DNA from 3 places in the Azospirillum sp. A29 genome. Region 2 is predicted to be linked to each of the others. Evidence: riboswitches for the same ligand, from Rfam matches in the RefSeq annotation. Region 2 holds a riboswitch; each other region holds the start of a gene.
What was found. Region 2 has a riboswitch for thiamine pyrophosphate ahead of thiO (glycine oxidase ThiO). Riboswitches for the same ligand answer to the same signal wherever they lie in the genome.

Region 1 (6,647 bases), 890 kb from region 2:
GGTCCTGCGCCGCCGCCGCCAGCCGATGCGGCCAAGGAAGCCGCCGCGGCCGCGGCCGACCGCGCCACCTTCGATGCGCTGTCGAAAGCGCTGAAGGACAGTGGGCTGGACGGCAAGGTGCTGCTGACCGATCCGAAGGGCGGCGATCCCCTGTTGAAGCTGGACAGCGTGCCCGGCAGCAAGCCGGCGGCGAAGCGCTGACCCTCTCCGAACTCAAGCCGCAAAGGGCCTACCGACCATGACGGGTTTTCCTCTCCGCGACATCGACCGCGTCGCGGATCTGATCCGCTCCGTCGCCCGGACGGAGATCATGCCCTATTTCCAGAAGCTCGACGCCGCCGGCATCCGGCAGAAGACCGGCCCGACCGATCTCGTCACGCTGGCCGACGAGGCGGCGGAGCGGGCTTTGACCCCGGCGCTGTCGGCGTTGCTGCCGGGCAGCCGCGTCGTCGGGGAGGAGGCCGCATCCGAGGACGAGCGCGTGCTCGACCGCATCCATGGCGACGATCCGGTCTGGATCATAGACCCGGTCGACGGCACGATCAACTTCGCCCAGGGACGGCCGATGTTCGCGGTGATCGTCGCGCTTGCCTGCAAGGGGGAGACGGTCGCCGGCTGGATCCACGATCCGGTCGATGGCCGGATGGCGACGGCGGTGAAGGGGCAGGGTGCCCGGCTCGACGGTCGCCGTGTCCATGTCGCGCCGGCCGTGCCGCTGCCGCAGATGGTCGGTGCGCTGTCCACGCGCTTTTGCAGCGCGGAGATGGGGCGCCAGTTGGAAGAGCGCAGCGTCGGGCTGGCGGACCGCGTGTGCCTGTCGAGCGCCGCCCAGGAGTATCTGCGCCTGCTGGAGGGGCGGGCGCATTACTCGCTCTATCACCGGCTGATGCCGTGGGACCATGCGGCCGGCGTCCTGCTGCATGCGGAGGCCGGCGGCTATTCGGCGCTGATCGACGGGACGCCCTACCGGCCGGGGTTGCTGAACGGTAGCCTTCTGCTGGCACCCGACCGCGAAAGCTGGCAGGCGCTGCACGGACAGCTGTTCGGCTGAGTGCGTGTTGGGTGCAGGAGGGCGACAGCCCTCCCGCGCCCCTTCAATGCGCCAGCAGCGCCGGCAGGGCCAGCCCGTCCAGCACCGTGCGGGTCGCCCCGCCCAGCACCAGTTCACGCAGGCGGGAGTGGCCGTAGGCGCCCATCACCAGCAGGTCGGCGCCCTGGTCGGTGCAGCAGGACAGGATCATGTCGCCGACCTCGCCGCCGGACGCGATGACCGACTGCGGACGGGCGGCGATGCCGTGGCGGTGCAGCCAATCGACAAGGGTGGCGGCTTCTCTGCTCTGTTGCCCGAGCGGTTCCACGGTCAGCACGGTGACGGACTCCGCCGCCTCCAGGAAGGGCATGGCGGCGCGGACCGCGCGCGTCGATTCGCGTGTGTTCTTCCAGGCGATCAGCACATGGCGGCCGATGGGGGCGGCAGCCGGCTGCCTCGGCGGCAGGACCAGGACCGGCGTGGCGGTTTCCAGCGGCAAACGGTCTGGGATGTGGTGCAGCGACACCCGCTCGCCTGCCCGCACCGCCGCGGATTGCGCGACGACGATCAGGTCGGCATAGGCGGCGCGCTCCGCCAGCAGATCGACATGGTCGCCCTCTTCGACCGTCCAGTCGTAGGGCAGCCCGTCAAGCGACTTGCGGACCTCCTGCTCGATCCGCTCGGCATTCTCGTGGGCGATTGCGGTCGCCTCCGCCATGAAGCCATAGGAGGCGGCGCGGCCGGTGGCGCCCGCCGGCATCGACACCGGGGTGGCGATGTAGAGCGCCTGGATATGGGCGGAGAAACGCTTGGCCAAGGCCGCGGCCACTGCCAGACGGCTGGCGTGGGCGTCGTCGTTGGCCATGTGCAGCAGGATGGTCTTGATCGGCATGCCCTCGCGTCTCCCAACATTATGATCGGTCCACCATCAGCCGGCGGAGCGGTTTCCCTCTAGGTAACGCTCCGCCGGGGTCGATGGCAATGTCGGTGGATGGCAGGGACCGTGGGAGACCGTTACTTCACCACCACCGCATACTGGTCGACCGGCGCCACCGCCTTGATCAGACCGCGGGCCTTCAGGAACTCGGCGAAGCGGGTGTAGCGCTCGGCATCCAGCGCGGCCGGGCTGTGGGCGAAGCGCGGCAGCGTGTCGGCCCAGGCGCGGCGGTTCAGCTCGTCGTTCAGTTCGGGCCGGCCCTTGACGAAGGCGGCCTGCGACTCTTCCGGATGGTTCAGGATGTAGAGCGTCGCCCGCTCCACCGCCGCCAGGAAGCGCTTGAAGCGCGGATCGTTCGCCTTGTCCTTGCGGGCCACCAGAATCAGTTCGTCATAGGGCGGAACGCCCTCTTCCTCCGGATAGAAGGCGCGGCCAGGGTGCTTCTCGATCTCCATCTGGTTCAGTTCGAAATTGCGGAAGGCGCCGACCACCGCATCGACCTGGCCCGACAGCAGCGACGGCGAGAGGGAGAAGTTGACGTTCACCAGCTCGACGTCCTTCAGGCTCAGCCCCTGCTTCTCCAGCATGGCGCCCAGCAGCGCATCCTCGAAGCCGGCAATGGAGTAGCCGACCTTGCGGCCCTTCAGATCCTTCAGCGTCTTCACCGGCCCGTCGCGCAGCACGACGACGGAGTTCAGCGGCGTGGACACCAGCGTGCCGATGCGGACCAGCGGCAGTTCCTCCGCCACCTGCAGGATCAGCTGCGGCTGGTAGGACACGGCGATGTCGGTGCCGCCGGCCGCCACCAGCTTCGGCGGGTCGTTGGGGTCGGCCGGGGCGGTCAGGGTGACCTCAAGCCCGGCATCCTTGAAGAAACCCTTCTCCTGCGCCACCACCAGCGGGGCGTGGTCCGGGTTGACGAACCAGTCCAGCATCACGGACAGCTTGTCCTGGGCCAGGGCGGGAAGCGAGGTCATCAGGCCGGCGGCGATCAGGCCGGCTGTGAAAAGATGCTTCATCGGTTGTCTCTCCCCCTTCAAGGGTTGGCGTCTTCGGCAGGTTGGGTATCGGGTTGCCAGGGCAGGGCGCGGCGGGCCAGCGCATCGACGGCGGCGTACAGCGTGACGGCGAAAAGTCCCAGCACCAGCACGGCGGCGAACAGAAGATCGATCTGCATGCGGGCATTGGCGTGCAGCATCAAGTAGCCAAGGCCGGAGGACGACCCCACCCATTCGCCGATCACCGCCCCGATGGGCGCCACCGCGGCAGCCACCCGCACGCCGGACCAGAAGGCGGGCAGGGCGGCCGGCAGGCGGATGCTCCACAGGATCGCGGCGGGCGAGGCGCCCATGGTGCGGGCAAGGTCGAGCCAACCGGGATCGGTGCGCCGCAGCCCGTCGAACAGCGCGGTCGTCACCGGGAAATAGATGACCAGCACCGCCATGGCGATCTTGGACGCCATGCCATAGCCGAGCCACAGCACCAGCAGCGGCGCCAGTGCGAAGACGGGGATGGCCTGACTGACCAGAAGCAACGGCATCAGCCAGCGCCGCGCCGTCCGGAACCGCGCGAGCAGCAAAGCGCTGACCCCGCCCAGCGCCACGCCGGCCACCAGCCCGATCAGAATCTCGGCCAGCGTGGTCAGGCCATGGGTCAACAGCAGAGGGGCCTGCCGCTGCATGGCGTCCGCCACCGCCAGCGGACCGGGCAACAGGTAGCGCGGCAGCGCGGTGGCCCAGACCAGCGCCTGCCAGCCGGCGACCAGCACCAGCAGGGTGATCGCGCCGCGCAGCAGCGCCTTCATTCCGCCAGCCTCCGCAACAGCTCGGCCTGATGCGCCAGCAGGTCCGGATCGTCGACGCGGCGCGGCACCGGGCCGGAGGGCTCCAGCGCCGGCCCCATGACGGCCGGCCGGCCAGTCATCACATGCAGGCGGTCACCGATGCGCAGCGCCTCCAGCGGGTCGTGGGTGACCATGAGGACGGTGCGGCCGGCCAGCGTCTCCGCCGCCGTTTCCTGCAAGCGCAGCCGGGTGATGGCGTCGAGCGCGGAGAAGGGCTCGTCCATCAGGACCAGGGGCTTGTCCTCCATCAGGGTGCGGGCCAGCGCCACGCGCTGCTTCTGCCCGCCGGACAGGGCGGCGGGACGGTCGCGCTCGCGCCCCGCCAAGCCGACGCGGTCCAGCAGCGCGCGGGCCTGCTCCACCCGCGCCGGATCGGGACGGCGGTGGCGCAGCCGGTCGCCGAGCAGGACATTGTCGAGGACGGTTAACCAGGGCAGCAGCAGGTCCTGCTGCGCCATGTAGGCGATCCGGCCGGCCAGCGGCTGCCGGTCGCCGGTGACCACCTCGGTCGGCGGCTCCGGCTCAGCCAAACCGGCGAGGATGCGCAGGAGCGTGGTCTTGCCGACGCCGCTCGGCCCCAGCAGGCAGGTGGTCCGCCCGGCCGGCAGCTCCAGCGTCAGGTCGGAGAACAGCAGCGTGCCGCCATAGGTCAGCCGCGCGCGCGAGATGGTCACCGAAAGCGGCGTCATCGCAGGCACGCGGGCATGCATCGTGGAGTGGCGGAGATGGAGAGGGTGCGGTTCCGCATCACTGATCCCTACGCCGGCATGAACCGGATCAGGTTCCAGGGGTCGTCCTGCAACAGGACCTCTCAGCCGCCCATCGGCTCCCCCCAGTGAAGGCGGCGACTATAGGCGCGGACGATCCGTGACCGCAAGCATTGCCGGATACAGGTTCCGGGATATGGAAGCGCGCGGCTTGACCGCACCGCCGCGGCACTTAGTTTCTGACGGGCATCGAGGAGTGCCCGTCCTGACCACGCCCTTCCGCACACCGCTGTTCATCGGCGGGGAAATCTACCGCGGCTCGACCTATGGGCCGAAGCATCCGCTGGCGATTCCGCGCGTGTCGACCGCCATCGACCTCAGCCGCGCCATGGGCTGGCTGCCGGACGAGGTCTATCTCGACACCCATGTGGCGAGCGAACGCGAACTGGCGCGCTTCCATACCGCCGACTACATCGCCGCGCTTAAGCGGGCGGAGGCCGAGCAGCGCGTCGACGAGGCGACCGCCACCCGCCATAATCTGGGCAAGCTGGAAAATCCCGTCTTCGCCGAAATGTACCGGCGACCGGCCCACAGCAGCGGATCGGCGTTGCAGGCGGCCAGGATTCTCGGCGACCGGCCCGCCGGTCTTGTCTATGCGCCGGCTGCCGGGACGCATCATGCGCGGCGCGACCGGGCCAGCGGCTTCTGCTATTTCAACGCGCCGGTTCTCGGCATTCTGGAATTGCTGGACCATGGGCTGGAGCGGATTCTCTATGTCGATCTCGACGCCCATCATGGCGACGGGGTGGAAGAGGCCTTTGCCGACGACGACCGGGTGCTGACCCTGTCCATCCATGAGGATGGGCGCTGGCCCTACACCGGCAAGGTGGAGGACCGCGCCGGCGGCATGGCCCGCAACCTGCCGGTGCCGCCGGGCTTCAACGACAGTGAGATGGAGCATGTGATGGAGGCGGCGGTCCTGCCGCTGGCCCGTGCCTTCCGTCCGCAGGCGATGGTGATCCAGACCGGCGCCGATGCCTTGGCCGAGGATCCGTTGAGCCGGCTGGAACTGTCCAACCGCGCGCTGTGGGATGCCGTGGCGGCGCTGCTTCCCCTGGCACCGCGGGTTCTGGTGGTCGGTGGCGGAGGCTATAACCCCTGGTCGGTCGGGCGTTGCTGGGCCGGGATCTGGGCGGTGATGAACGGTATCGATCCCGCCGTGCGGCCGACGGCGGAGGCGGAGGCGGTGCTGCGCGCCCTGACCTGGAACCGCGCCGCCGGCCGCAATCCGCCGGACCATTGGTTCACCACGCTCGGCGACGAGCGGCGTCCCGGACCGGTGCGGGATGCGGTGAAGCGGGTGGCGGAGATTGCCATGTCCTAAAGGATGGCGCTGTCCTGACCCGCAGCCGAGAGACTCATTCCGACGAATTTCGAACCAACCCGTGACGATTCGTTGACGGGGTCGGATTGTTCGTTGATTCTCTCTTCCACTGCGCCGGTGCAGCTTCCGTGTCGGGTGATGCGGGCTTCGGCGGGATTTGCGGGCAGGATTCGCGGTAGGAGGACGGGCGGGCGGATGTCGAACACGACGCTGTTCCTGATCGCCATCGTCATCATCATGCTGGCTGCCGTCCCGGTCGCCATGATGCTGAAGGATTTCCTGCCGAACATCATGGAAAAGAGCAGCGGTCTGGATCAGGTCGAGAACCGCATCTACGTCCTGCATGCGGAGGCGCAGGAGCTGCAAAACCGGGTGAACCATCTGGTCCAGCGCCGGAACAGCCAGTCTTCCGACCGCAACCGGCTGGAAAGCGATATCCGCAAGGCGGAAAAGCAGGTCCGGGATCTGTCCGACCAGCCGCCGATGTTCGTGCATGAGGTCGGCGACCCGCAGGCCGGACTGATGAAATTCGTCGCGACGGTGACGCAGGAAAAGGCGTCTGCCGCCGCCCGCGCCGCCGGTGAACGGGCGCAGGTCAACCCCATCTGGCGATGCACGAACGTGGCCGAGGTCTGGGCGTCCAGCTTCGACGAGGCCAAGCAGATGTGCGATGTGGCCTTTCCGTTCAAAATGGGTTTCCAGAAGACGTTCATGCGCGGCGATGCGCGGGCCGGGGGCAAGGCCGC
Region 2 (6,647 bases):
AATCGACGGAGGGGAGGCCGGGGACCAGGGGAATGACGACCAGCTGGCCGAACTGGTCGACCGGCTGACGCTGCGGCTGGGGGACGGGCGGTGCTGCGGCTGGTGCCGCGGGAAAGCTGGCTGCCGGAGCGCTGCGTGGCGCCGCATCCGCCGATGGAGCGCCTGCCGGCGCCGAAGCCCTGGCCCGCCGGGCAACCGCGCCCCCTGCGCCTGCTGACCCCGCCCGAGCCGGTTGAGGCCACCGCCCCGCTGCCCGACGACCCGCCGCTGCTGTTCGTCTGGCGCGGCGTGCCCCACCGTGTGCGTCGGGCCGAGGGGCCGGAGCGCATCGAATGCGAATGGTGGCGTGGGCAAGGGTCGCTGGGGCCGGCGGTGCGCGACTATTACCGGGTCGAGGATGACGGCGGCCGGCGGTTCTGGCTGTTCCGCGCCGGCCTGTACCGCCCTGACGAGACCCCGCGCTGGTTCCTGCACGGGTTTTTGGCGTGAGGTGTCGGGTCGCCGCCCGCTTACCCCGCCCGGTCGAGCTGTTTCAGGAAGGCGATGTAGCGGTTGATGTCCTCCATGCGGCGGGCATGGTCGTTCATGTCGGACAGGCGGCCTTCGATGGCCTTCTGGGCGCCCTCCACCTCATCGATCACCGCATGGATGTCGGTCTGCAACTCCTGCGAGGCAGTCGCGGCCTCGTCCATGCGGGCGCTGGTGTCGTCGAGCTGGCCGCCGACGGAGCGGACGGAGGTCACCACCTGGTCGATGGCGCGGCGGGTATCGGCCAGCGTCTGCTTGGTGTCGTTGGCCAGCTTGCGCACCTCCGCCGCCACCACGGCGAAGCCCTTCCCCGCCTCCCCCGCGCGGGCGGCCTCGATGGTGGCGTTGAGTGCCAGCAGGTTGGTCTGGCTGGCGATGCCGTCGATCACCGCCAGCACCTTCTCGATGCTCTTCACCACGGTGGACAGCTGGTTGAATTCGCGGACCAGCGCCTCCTTGCGGTCGGCGTGGCCGTCGAACAGGGTGGCGTGGCGGTTCAGCGTCGCCTCGATCGCCGACATCGAGCCGCCGATGCGCGCGGCATAGCTGGCGGTCTCCTGCACGCCGCCGGTCAGCGTCACCAGCGCGTCGAGATAGCTGTGCATCCGTTCGATCACGCTGTTGCGGATGCGGCTCAGCAGCTCCAGCCGGTTGTAGCGGGTGGCGATGAAATAGCTCTGGAACCGGGCGTAATGCACCGGGAAGCGGTCGACCATGTCGTCGGAGAAGGCGGCGCCGGGCGGCACCTCGAAGAACATCAGCGCCGACAGGGTCTGGTTGATGTTGATGCCCAGCAGCTCGCCGAAGGTGGAGAAGCCGGCGGCGGCCAGCCCGTCGAAGGCATGGACCCGCGACAGCTGGTCGGGGTTGTTCAGCCGGCGCAGGATGCAGTCGTTCAGGATGGCGCCGACCGGCCGCGGCTTGTTGCGCAGATAGGCCGAGAGGTCGTCCTCCGTTTGGCGGACGAAATCGGTCGCCTCCACCAGGCACAGCGAGTCGCCGGGATTGACGTCACAGTAGAAGGCGACTTCCCCCTTTTCGAAATCGAAGCCGGAGATGGAGCGGACGAACAGCTCTCCCTCCATTTCGATGGCGAAGGTGTTCTTCGCCAGCTTGCCCGGCAGTTCCTGCGGCTTGCAGCGCAGGGATTTGGCGAGCGCGTCGATGAAGCCGACGACCTCGAAGCCGTCGCGGTCGATCACGCTGCGCACGATGCGGCGCATCGGGTCGGCGTCGACCACGGCGAAGCGGGTCTGGGTCGGCCGGAAATTCTGCGACTTGAAGATGCCGTAGCGGATGCCGGGCGCCATCTTCAGGAAGATCGTCACCGCCGCGTTCTCCAGCACGCGCTGGCCGTCGAACAGATGGGTGTTGCGGAAATCGAGCTTACCGCCGGCCGAGCCGCCGATGAACAGGCAGGGGAAATGGCCGGAGCGGTAGACCGCCTCCATGAACCAGCTTTCGCTGGCCGACAGGCCATCGATGAAGGTCAGCGCCACCGTGTCGTGGCTGTCGATGGGGAAGGGGACGCGGATGCGGTCGAGCTCGCCGCGGATCGCCTCCACCCGTGCCGGCACGTCGCGGGTCGGGCGGCCGCCGCGCAGGTCGTCGCAATGCAGCGGGACCGACTGGATGCTGATCCCGGCGAACAGGCGCGGGCTGAAGGATTGCAGCACCACGCTGTCCCAGCGGTCGCCGGCCTTGCGGTAGAGCGGCTGGCCCTCGGCCGCGCACAGCTCGCCCGCGGTGGAGACCAGCACCAGCTGGGTCGCCGCCGGCAGGGCGGAGCGGACCGCCCGCGCGGTGGCGGCGAAATCGACATGCGGCGACACGAAGCCGACGACCAGCGCCGGTGCCCCGTCGGCGAAATTCAGCCCGTCCAGCGCCGCGGCGCCGATCTGCCCCGCCGGCAGGCACAGGCTGCGGATCGGCTGTTCCGCCGGTCCGGCGGCGTGCGCTGCCGGTTCGGACCTGCCAGCAGGAGTGCCGACGGGGGTGCCGGGGACGGGGGAGGTCGGGGAGTCCGAGCGGAAGAAAGACAGCATGCTGGCGAATCCTCGGTTGTCTTTGTTGTTCATCCGCGCACCGGCGGCGCCCGTTTTCTGCTGTGAGTGCCCGGGTATGGCTCATTTTGCCGACAATTTAGCTGCCGATTGGTAGCGTTTCCTGTCGGGGGGACTCCGTATCCGGCTGCGGCCTGTCGCCGCATCCATCGGCAAGTTGGGGGCAGGTTTGGGCGGTGGACCGAAGCGGCAAGACATGGCGGCGGTCGATTCCGCTTGTGGGGCCAGCGGAACATTGGCATAAGGCAATCCAGAGGCCTGGGGTGCCGCGCGGTGGTCGCGCGGCTGAGACACACCCATCGAACCTGTCTGGGTAATGCCAGCGAAGGGAGCCGCCGCATGATCCATGCGCCAGAATTTCATCCATATTCCGTTTCCGCGCCGGGACTCCGTCCTTCCGTTGCCGTTATCGGCGCCGGATGCATCGGCCTCGCCATCGCCTGGAGGCTGGCGTCGGCCGGCTGCCGTGTCGATGTCTTCGAGCGGGGAGAGGCTGGGCGCGGCGCCACCCATGCCGCCGGCGGGATGCTGGCCGCCTGTGTCGAAACCGAGCCGGGCGAGGATGGGCTGCTGCCGCTGACCCGCGCGTCGCAGGCCCTGTGGCCGGACTTCGCCCGCGATCTCGAAGCGGCGAGCGGCATGGCCGTCGACCTGCGCAGCGAAGGCACCATGGTCATCGCGCTGACCGCCGACGATGCCGCGAAGGTCCGCTTCCTGCACGGTTTCCAGCGCGATCTGGGGTTGCCGGTGGAGTGGCTGGGCGGGTCCGAGGTGCGGCGGCGCGAACCCTTCCTGCAACCGGGTGTCGCCGGTGCCCTGTTCTGTGCCGGCGACCATCAGGTCGACAACCGCAAGGTCGCGGCCGCCCTGCGCCGCGCCGCCGAAGTCGCCGGCGCCCATCTGCACGAGCGGTGCGGCGAGGTGGCGCTGGCGGTGGAGGGCGGGTACGCCGTGGGTGTGCGGGTGGCTGAAACGCTGCACCGGGCCGACCGGGTGGTGCTGGCCGCCGGGGCGTGGTCGGCCGGGGTGCCCGGACTGCCGGCCGCCGCCCGGCCGCCGGTGCGTCCGGTGAAGGGGCAGATGGTCTGCCTGCGAATGGACCCCCGTCTGCCGCTGCTGCGCCATGTGGTGTGGACGCCCGGCACCTACCTGATCCCGCGGCTGGACGGCCGGCTGCTGATCGGTGCCACGACGGAAGAGCGCGGCTTCGACGACCGCCTGACCGCCGGCGGCCAGTTCGCCCTGCTGGAAGGAGCGTGGCGGGCGCTGCCGGGAATTGCCGAACTGCCTATCGAGGAAGCCTGGGCGGGTTTCCGTCCCGGCAGCCGCGACGATGCGCCGGTCCTGGGCGAGAGCGGCATTCCCGGCCTGATCCACGCCACCGGCCACCACCGCAACGGCATCCTGCTGACCCCGGTGACCGCCGACGGCATCGCCCGGCTGGTGCTGACCGGCGAGACCGACCCGCTGCTCCGCCCCTTCGCCGCCGACCGCTTCGTTGCCGCGGGAGCTGCCGCATGAGCGCCGTTTCACGTGAAGCCATCCGCGTCAACGGCTGCGAAGAGCCGCTGTCCGCCGCCTCCGTCGCCGAGTTCCTGGCCGGGCGCGGCATCGCCGCCGGAACGCTCGGCGTCGCGGTCGCTCTGAACGGCGCCGTGGTCCCCCGCCGCCGCTGGCCCGAGACCCCGCTCCAGCCCGGCGACAGCCTGGAAATCGTCCGTCCCATCCAGGGCGGCTGACCCTGAATTTCCCTCTCCCGTGACCAGTCCGGGAAGGATCCCCTCTCCCCCTGGGGAGAGGGTTAGGGTGAGGGGGATGCACTGCGTGACTATGCCGAAAATCCACGCCGCGCGTCCCCCTCACCCCGACCCTCTCCCCAGGGGGAGAGGGGGAATTCCCCAGGCCGGTCGTGGGAGAGGGCCTTTGCAAAAGGCTTCCCCATGTCCCCAACCGACACCCTCACCATCGCCGGGCGCAACCTCGGCTCGCGGCTGTTCCTCGGCACCGCCGGCTATCCGAACCAGCAGGTGATGCTCGACGCGCTGGCGGCCAGCGGCAGCGAACTGGTCACGCTGGCGATCCGCCGCATCAGCCTGGACGGCTATTCGGAAAGCCTCGTCGACGTGCTGGCCCGCGCCACCGCGGGACGGGCGGCCGGGCCGGTCGGGCTGCTGCCCAACACCGCCGGCTGCATGACCGCCAAGGAGGCCGTGTTGACCGCCCAGCTGTCGCGCGAGGCGCTGGACACGCCCTGGATCAAGCTGGAGGTCATCGGCGACCGGGAACTGCTCTATCCCGATGTGGAGGAACTGCTGCGCGCGACGGAGGAACTGGTGAATGACGGCTTCGTCGTGCTGCCCTATTGCAACGACGATCCGGTGACCTGCCGCAAGCTGGCCGACCTGGGGGCCGCGGCGGTGATGCCGCTGGGGGCCTTCATCGGGTCGGGCATGGGCATCCGCAACCCGCACGCCATCGAGACGATCTGCGCCCGCAGCCCGGTGCCGGTGGTGCTGGATGCCGGCATCGGCACCGCCTCCGATGCAGCGCTGGCGATGGAGCTTGGCTGTGCCGCCGTTCTGCTGAACACCGCGGTGTCGAAGGCGCGCGACCCGGTGCGGATGGCGGCGGCGATGCGCGATGCAGTCAATGCCGGCCGAGCCGCCCATCTGGCCGGCCGCATGCCGATGCGCGCCTATGCCGAACCGTCCAGCCCGCAGATGGGCCTGATCGGCGGCTGAGGGCGGCCGACTGCGGGGCAGCCGGGGACGGCCGGGGTGGGCAAGGTGACGCGCACTCCGTTCGGCCGCTTGATCCGGCGGGGCGGCTGACGCAGGCTGTGGCGCACCGCCTCCTTTGGCGCCCCCCTTGGCACCCCTCTGCCGGAGACCCTTCCCGTGCCCGCCTCCTTCGAACCCCGCACTCCCGACTGGAAGGCGCGCTGTTTCGCGTCCTTCGAACAGCAGCCGATCTGCAAGACGCTCGGCATCGAACTGGCGGCGATGGAGCCGGGCTTCTGCGAGATGCGCTTGCCCTTCCGTGCCGACCTGACGCAGCAGCACGGCTTCTTCCATGCCGGCATGGTCAGCACGCTGGCCGACAATGCCGGCGGCTATGCGGCGCTGAGCCTGATGCCGGCCGGGGCGGAAGTGCTGGCGGTGGAGTTCAAGATCAACCTGATGTCGCCGGCCAAGGGCGACGTCATGATCGCCCGCGCCCGCGTGGTGAAGCCGGGCCGCACCCTGGTCATCACCCAGGTCGAGGTGTCGATGCTGGACGGCGGTGTCGAGAAGGACTGCGCCCTGATGCAGCAGACCACCTTCTGCGTGATGCCGAAATGACGTTTCAACCGGTTCGAAAGGGCTTTTCCATGCTGTCTGCCCGTCTGTTGTCCGTGCCTGCCGCCCTGCTGCTGGCCGGCGGCATTGCCGTTCTGGCCGCCGCCCCGGCCGAGGCCAAGGACCCGCCCTCCTGCGCCGCCATCTCCTTCCGCTCGCTGCCCAGCGGCGCGCCGGACGGCGAACAGGATGCCGGCCTCTACAAGTCGCGCTTCGGCAAGATCGAGGTGAAGGCCGACGTCAAGGGCGGGCAGGCCACCACCTATTACATGGTGCTGAACGGCAAGAAGGTGGACGGCCCGGCCAACCCGCCGAAGATGTCGGAAGCCTGCCTGAAGTCCAAGCACGTCAAGGTCCCGGTCACCAAGCAGACCCAGGGCACCTGCACCGGCACCCGCTTCCGCGTCGTCGTCGACCGGTCCAGCGGCAAGCCGGTCGCCGCCTTCTTCGGCCTGCAGGGCGAGGATTGGGCCTATTGCAGCGCGACGACGCTGTAAGGACGGAAGCCTGAAGGGGGGCGGAAGGAACCCGCCCCCCATCTCCTCAGATCGCCAAAGCCTTCACCCGCTCCCGCAGGGTCTGCCGTGCCGCTTCCGCTTCGGTGCGGGCGGTGGTCAGGTCGCGGGCCAGGCTGTCCAGCCGGTTTTCCGCCTCTGCCATCTTCGCCAGCGTGCGCTTGTGCAGGTCGCTGCCGGCCGGCAGGGCCTTCAGGTTCTCG
Region 3 (6,647 bases), on a different replicon from region 2:
ACGGCAGCCAGACGCCGGGATCGAACTCGCGGGTTTCCGGCGACTGGCTGCCGGGGCGGATCAGCACGTCCACCAGCAGCCAGGTCATGATCGACGCGGCGATGAAGTTGAACATGATCGTCGTGATGACGATGTGGCTGCCGCGCTTGGCCTGGAGCCAAGCCGGGATGAAGGCCCATGCAGCACCGAACAGGGCCGACGCCAGCACCGCCAGCACCGCCACCACCGGCCAGGGCCAGCCGGTCAGCGCCAGCGCCACCAGCCCGGCGCCGAGCCCGCCCAGATAGGCCTGCCCCTCGCCGCCGATGTTGAACAGCCCGCAATGAAAGGCGATGGCGACCGCCAGCCCGGTGAAGATGTAGTCGGTGGTGTAATAGAGGGTGTAGCCGATGGCCTCGGGATATCCCAGGGCCTCCGACACCAGCAGCGACAGCACGTCCACCGGGTTCTCGCCGATCACCAGGATCACCAGCCCCGACAGCACGAAAGCCGCGACGAGGTTGAGAACCGGCAGCAGCGCATACCCGACCCAGCCCGGCACCGCGCCCGGCTGGCCCTTCCCCGATCCGCTCAGCAGCACCGGCGTCTCCTGGATTGCCCCTTGCCGGGGATTCTTAACCGCCAACGCTCTGCCGACCAAGCATTTCATGGCGCCAGGAATCCAACCGCTGCCAGGAGTTGGAAGGATTACAAAAAGTCTTGCCGCAACGCAGCATTCTGGCATCCTTCTTATCCATAGAAATTTTATGGCTATGGGGCATGACCGATGCCGCTCGACATCCCGCAGACCTTCCGCCACCACGTCTTCTGCTGCGCCCAGCAGCGTCCGCCCGGCCATCCGCGCGGCAGCTGCGCCGCCAAGGGTGCACATCCGCTGTGGCAGCGGCTCGATCAGAAAATCCAGGGCAAGGGTTTGACCGATGTCGGCATGGCGATGACAGGTTGCCTCGGCTTCTGCTCCGCCGGGCCGCTGATGGTGGTGTATCCGGAAGGCATCTGGTACCGGCCGGAAACCCCGGAGGACATCGACGAGATCGTCGACTCGCATCTGGTGAAGGATGCGCCGGTCGAACGGCTGGTGATGGTACTGACGCGGTGAGGCGAGGTCGGCGCACGAGCCGACCCTTGACCTTGGCTGCGCCTAGCAGACCTGCGGTTGCGGCATTGGGACGCGGGCGCATTTGCCCATAATGTGGGCAGCCCCCGCCATTGCCGTTCCGAACCGATTCAATGACCGACGCCGAAACCGCCGACCTGCTGCCCGCCGAGACCGATTCGGTTCCCTACGCCGTCGGCTGCTTCCTGGGCGCGATCCTGCTGTTCGCGGCGATGGACACGCTCATCAAATTCCTGACCGCCGATTACCCGGTGCCGCAGCTGATGTTCGTGCGTTCGCTGGTCGCCTTCCTGCTGGTGGGCGGCTACACCCTGACATGCGGCGGCGGGATCGCGGCGATGCGGACGCGGCGGCCCCTGGGGCATGTCTGGCGCGCCTTCGCCGGGCTGATCTCCATGGGATGCTTCTTCTATGCGTTCCGCGAACTGCCGCTGGCCGACGTCTATGTGCTGAGCTTCGCCGGTCCGCTGTTCATCACCGCGCTGTCGGCGCCGCTGCTGGGCGAGCCGGTGGGCTGGCGCCGCTGGGCCGCCGTGGTGGTCGGGTTCAGCGGCGTGGTGGTGATGGCGCAGCCGTCGGCCGGGGCGCCGCTGGTGCCGGTGCTGGTCGGGCTGTGCGCCGCCCTGTTCTATGCGCTGGCCGCACTGGCCGTGCGCGGTCTGTCGCGGACGGAAACCAGCGCCTCCATCGTGCTCTACCTGCTACTGACGACGACGGTGGTCAGTGGGGCGCTGACGGTGCCGGTCTGGACCGCGCCCACCGTCTTCGCGCTGGGGCTGATGGCGCTGGTCGGGGCCATCGGCGCCGGGGCGCAGGTCCTGCTGACCCAGGCCTTCCGGCGCGCGCCGCCGGCAGTGGTGGCACCCTTCGAATATACCGGCATGGTCTGGGCCAGCCTGTTCGGCTGGCTGGTGTTCGGCGACCTGCCGACGGTGCCGGTCCTGGCCGGCGCCATGGTCATCATCGGCAGTGGGCTCTACATCCTGCATCGTGAAACGATGGTGGCGCGCCGCCGGTTGGGTTCTTGACAGGACGGGGCCGGCGGCGACACTCTCGCCGCCTGTTCACGGCTGGGGTGCCCGTGCGGATGCCGGTTCGGCAACCGTAGGGGCTGAGACAACACCCATCGAACCTGATCCGGGTCATGCCGGCGAAGGGAGCCGACCGGAACCCGACGGACCCGCTGAAAGCTGCTGCAAAGCGCCCCGTCCCCTCCGCGTCGCCCTGATCGCCGGCGCGTGTCGAGGAGTATCGGTCATGCGGCGCACGCTTTCCATTCTGATCGGCCTGCTGGCCGCATCGTCCTGTCTGTCGTCCGCCGCCCGTGCCGACGACACGCTGTCCTTCCCGGTGCTGGTGCCGCTGACCGGCTTCCTGTCGCTGGAGGGCACCAGCCAGCGCAACGGCGCCGTCCTGGCGCTGAAGCAGACGCCGGCCGGCGTCGCCATCGCCTCGGAGGTCGTCGACACCGGCACCTCGCCCGAGGCGGCGGTGACGGCGCTGGAGCGCGCGGCCGGCCGCGGCACGGTCGGGGCGGTCGCCGCCAGTATGCTCGGCACCCAGATGCTGGCGATGTTGCCGCTGGCGAGCGAGCTGAAGCTGCCGCTGGTCACCGTGTCGGGCACCGCCTCGATCACCGAGCAGGGCAATCCCTGGGTCTTCCGCTTCTTCCCCGGCGACGCGGTGACCAAGGCCGCCCATGCCCGCTATGTTGTGGAGGAGCTGGGCAAGCGGCAGCCGGCCGTCATCTATCAGACCACCGCCTACGGCCAGAGCGGCAAGGCCCATCTCGACGCCGCCTTCAAGGCGCTGGGCGTCACGCCCGTCTTCGAGGAGGGGGTGGACCCGGCGGCCAAGGATCTGCTGCCGGTGCTGACCAAGGCGCTCGCCGCCAAGCCGGACGTGCTGGTCCTGCACCTGCATTCCGGCCCGACCGCGCTGCTGCTGCGGCAGGCGGCGTCCAGCGGCGTGACCCTGCCCATCGTCGCCGGCTCCGCCATGCACCAGCCGAGCACCGCCGCCCTGCTGGAACCGGCGGAACTGAAGGGCGTCTGTGCCGAGACCGCGGCCTCGCCGATCTCGGGCGGCACGCCGGAGGTCAAGGCCTTCACCGACGCCTACCGCGCCGCCTTCGGCAAGGAGCCGGACGCCTTCGCGCTCGGCCAGTATGACGGCATGTCCATGGTTCTGGAGGCGGTGAAGGCTGGCGCCCGGTCGCCCGACGCCATCCGCAAGACGCTGTCCGCCGAGACGTTCCAGGGCCTCGCCATGACCTACAAGTCCGACGGCAAGGGCAACATGGCCCATTCCGCCGTCATCGTCTGCTATGACGGGGCCAGCCGCGTGCCGGTGCTGGTGAAGCGGTACGACGACCCGACGCTTGCGGCGAAGTGAGCGGATGGCGGCGCTTCAACTGCTGGTCAACGGGGTGGCGCTGGGGGCGGCCTATGCCCTGGTGGCGCTGGGCTTCGTGCTGGTGCTGAACGCCACCTCGGCGGTGAATTTCGCCCAGGGCGATCTCGTCATGGCCGGCGGGCTGCTGGCGGTGGCGGCGGCGCCGCTGATCCCGCTGCCGGGCATCGTCCTGCTGCCGGTGGTTCTCGTGCTGATGGCGGCGCTGGGGCTGCTGCTGGCGCTGGCGGCCTATCTGCCGCTGCGCCGCCGGCCGCCGGTCTCGGTCTTCATCAGCACCATTGCGGTCGGCATCATCCTGCAGAACGGGGCCGCCACCCTCTTCGGGCCGGAGCCGCGCGCCGCACCGCCACTGTTCGGCGACGACACGCTGCACATCGCCGGGCTGGCGGTGCCCGAGCAGTCGCTCGCCATCGTCGCGGTGGCGGGGCTGCTGATCGGCGCGCAGCAATGGGTGTTCGCCCGCACGCAGCTCGGCCGCCGGCTGCGCGCCACGGCGCAGGACCCGGAGATGGCGCGGGCCTGCGGCGTGCCGGTCACCGCGATGATCCTGGTGACCTTTGCCATCGGGACGGCTTGCGCCGGGGCGGCCGGGCTGCTGCTGGCCAACCGCTATTTCGTCACGCCGACTTCGGGCAGCGACCTGATTCTGAAGGCCTACATCGCGGTAACAGTCGGGGGCTGGGGCTCCGTGCCGGGTGCAGTGGTGGGCGCCCTGCTGATCGCGCTGTTCGAGGTGGGCGTATCGTCGGTGCTGTCCTACCCGGCGGCGCTGGGGGCCTTGTACCTGACGCTGCTGGCGATTCTGGTGCTGCGCCCGCAAGGGCTGTTCGGCGAAGCGGTGCGGCGCCGTGGGTGAACGTCGGCCGGCAGTCATTCTCATCGCTGGCGCGCTTGCCCTGCTGATCTACGCGCTGGCCTTCGCGTCCCCCTACGGCCTGCGTGTCCTGACCGTCGCCGGGGTCTATGCGCTGGCGACCTTCGGATTCCAGATCGTCTTCGGGCTCGGCGGTGCGCTGTCGCTGGCCCAGGGCGCTTTCTTCGGCGTCGGCGCCTATGTGACGGGCATCCTCGGCAGCCGCTACGGGCTCGGTGTCGAAGCGACCTTCCCGCTGTCGATGCTGGTGCCGCTCTTGCTGGCCCTGCCGGTCGGTCTGGCGGTGCTGCGGCTGGAATCGCATTACTTCGCCCTGGCGACTCTCGGCATCGCCCAGGTCCTCCATCTGCTGGCGGTCAACCTGCCGGAGCTGACCGGGGGCTCCAACGGGCTGGCCGGAGTGCCGGCGGCGGTGCTGTTCGGCTGGGCGGTGCCGCGCGGGCTGCCGATGGCCGGGCTGGTCTGGGGGCTGGTCGCTCTCGGCGGGCTGATCGGCTGGCGGCTGACGCGGGGAAGGCTCGGCCGGTCGCTGGCGATGCTGCGTGACGACCCGCTGGCGGCGGCGACGCTGGGGCTCGATGTCGGGCGGCTGCGGCTGGCCGCCTTCGGCATCAGCGCCCTGTTCGCCGGGGCCGCCGGAGCGCTTGCCGTCCACACCCAGCGCGTCGTCTCGCCGGAGGTGCTGGAATTCCCGGTCATGGTCTCCATCCTCACCATCGCCATCGTCGGCGGGCGGGGGCGGATGGCCGGGGCGGTGCTGGGCGCCGTGCTTCTGCTGCATCTGCCGGAGTGGTTCCGCTTCCTGGAGCGCGGCTATCTGGTCGTCTATGGCGTCGCCCTGCTGGCGACCGTGGTGCTGGCGCCGGACGGGCTGACCGGCCTGCTCGACCGGATCGTGGCCCGCCTGTTCGGCCGCGGGGCGCGGGCTTCCGTCGAGGCGAAGGAGCCGCCGCGTCCGCTAAATTCGCCGGACGGGCTGGCAGTCGACGATCTGCGCAAGTCCTTCGGCGGTGTGCGGGCGGTGGACGGCGTGTCGCTGGACCTGCGGCCGGGAAGCATCACAGGGCTGATCGGGCCGAATGGCTCTGGCAAATCCACGGTGATCAACCTGCTGTCGGGGTTGGAGCGGCTGGATGCCGGGCGGGTGCGGCTCGGCGGACGCGACGTCACCGGTCTCCGCGCCGACCGGCTGGCCCGCGCCGGACTGGCCCGCAGCTTCCAGGCGGCGGTTCTGCCGATTGGAGCCGGTGTGTTGGAGGCGGTCGCCGCCGCACGCCTCGCCGTCGATCCCGACGCCCGGACAGCGGAGGCGCATGCCCGCTGGGCGCTCGACCGGCTGGGCGTCGGCGACCTCGCCGGCCAGGGCTGCGACGGGCTGCCGGCGGCGCTGCGGCGCCGGGTGGAGTTGGCCCGTTCGCTGGTCCGCCGGCCGGCGGTCCTGCTGCTGGACGAACCCGCCGCCGGTCTGACCGACGGCGAGAAGGCGGAACTGGCGGACCTGCTGTGCGAACTGGCGCAGGAGGGCGTGGCTATCCTGCTGGTGGAGCATGACATGGGCTTCCTGTTGCCGCTCGCCGGCCGGGTGCTGTGCCTCGACCGCGGCCGGGTCATCTATGACGGGCCGGCCGGCGGCGTGCGCCGGGACCCGGCGGTGGCCGCCGCCTATCTGGGCCGGGCGGTGCCGGCATGAGCGCGCTGCTGTCCATCCGCGGCCTGACCGCCGGCTATGGCGGGGCGAGCGCGCTCGACGACGTGTCGCTGAGCCTTACGGCAGGAGAGACGGTGGCGCTGCTCGGCGCCAACGGGGCGGGCAAGTCGACGCTGCTGAAGGCTCTGCTCGGCCTTGTGCCGGTGCGGGGGGAGCTTCGCTTCGATGGGGCGGACATCGGCGGCCTCGCCACCGAGGCACGGGTTCGGCGCGGCATCGGCTATGTGCCGGAGGGGCGGCGGGTCTTCGCGGGCATGAGCGTGCGTGACAATCTGGAGGTTGCCGGCCTGTCCGCCGCCCGCGACCGGGCAAGGGATGTCGAGCGCGTCTTCGCCCTGTTCCCCGACCTTGCCCTGAAGAGCCGCGAGAGCGCCTGGCGCCTGTCCGGCGGCCAGCAGCAGATGCTGAGCCTGGGGCGCGCACTGATGGGCCGGCCGCGCCTGCTTCTGCTGGACGAGCCGTCGCTCGGCCTGTCGCCCAAGCTGGCCGACGAGCTGTTCGCCGCTGTCCGCCGCATCGCCGGCACGGGCACG

Region 1: it holds a riboswitch for thiamine pyrophosphate, as region 2 does, so the genes downstream of both, ABNQ38_RS16945 (ABC transporter ATP-binding protein) here and thiO (glycine oxidase ThiO) in region 2, are expected to answer to the same signal.
Region 3: it holds a riboswitch for thiamine pyrophosphate, as region 2 does, so the genes downstream of both, ABNQ38_RS29665 (ABC transporter substrate-binding protein) here and thiO (glycine oxidase ThiO) in region 2, are expected to answer to the same signal.

Annotation. Positions count from the first base shown of each region.
Region 1 covers NZ_CP170466.1:454,066-460,712, reverse strand. The annotation lists gene ABNQ38_RS16970 (hypothetical protein) at 1-201, shown strand, start outside; gene ABNQ38_RS16965 (inositol monophosphatase family protein) at 239-1,051, shown strand; gene ABNQ38_RS16960 (universal stress protein) at 1,095-1,922, opposite strand; gene ABNQ38_RS16955 (ABC transporter substrate-binding protein) at 2,045-2,986, opposite strand; gene ABNQ38_RS16950 (ABC transporter permease) at 3,004-3,771, opposite strand; gene ABNQ38_RS16945 (ABC transporter ATP-binding protein) at 3,768-4,499, opposite strand; TPP riboswitch at 4,547-4,653, opposite strand; gene ABNQ38_RS16940 (acetoin utilization protein AcuC) at 4,729-5,901, shown strand; gene ABNQ38_RS16935 (hypothetical protein) at 6,097-6,647, shown strand, end outside.
Region 2 covers NZ_CP170466.1:1,347,230-1,353,876, reverse strand. The annotation lists gene ABNQ38_RS21285 (Y-family DNA polymerase) at 1-217, shown strand, start outside; gene ABNQ38_RS21280 (DUF6504 family protein) at 136-489, shown strand; gene ABNQ38_RS21275 (methyl-accepting chemotaxis protein) at 510-2,573, opposite strand; TPP riboswitch at 2,841-2,939, shown strand; gene thiO (glycine oxidase ThiO) at 2,931-4,112, shown strand; gene thiS (sulfur carrier protein ThiS) at 4,109-4,330, shown strand; gene ABNQ38_RS21260 (thiazole synthase) at 4,532-5,332, shown strand; gene ABNQ38_RS21255 (PaaI family thioesterase) at 5,489-5,932, shown strand; gene ABNQ38_RS21250 (hypothetical protein) at 5,962-6,426, shown strand; gene ABNQ38_RS21245 (hypothetical protein) at 6,473-6,647, opposite strand, start outside.
Region 3 covers NZ_CP170467.1:352,897-359,543, reverse strand. The annotation lists gene ABNQ38_RS29680 (ABC transporter permease) at 1-580, opposite strand, end outside; gene ABNQ38_RS29675 (ferredoxin) at 767-1,099, shown strand; gene ABNQ38_RS29670 (DMT family transporter) at 1,231-2,145, shown strand; TPP riboswitch at 2,179-2,293, shown strand; gene ABNQ38_RS29665 (ABC transporter substrate-binding protein) at 2,375-3,511, shown strand; gene ABNQ38_RS29660 (branched-chain amino acid ABC transporter permease) at 3,516-4,388, shown strand; gene ABNQ38_RS29655 (ATP-binding cassette domain-containing protein) at 4,381-6,096, shown strand; gene ABNQ38_RS29650 (ABC transporter ATP-binding protein) at 6,093-6,647, shown strand, end outside.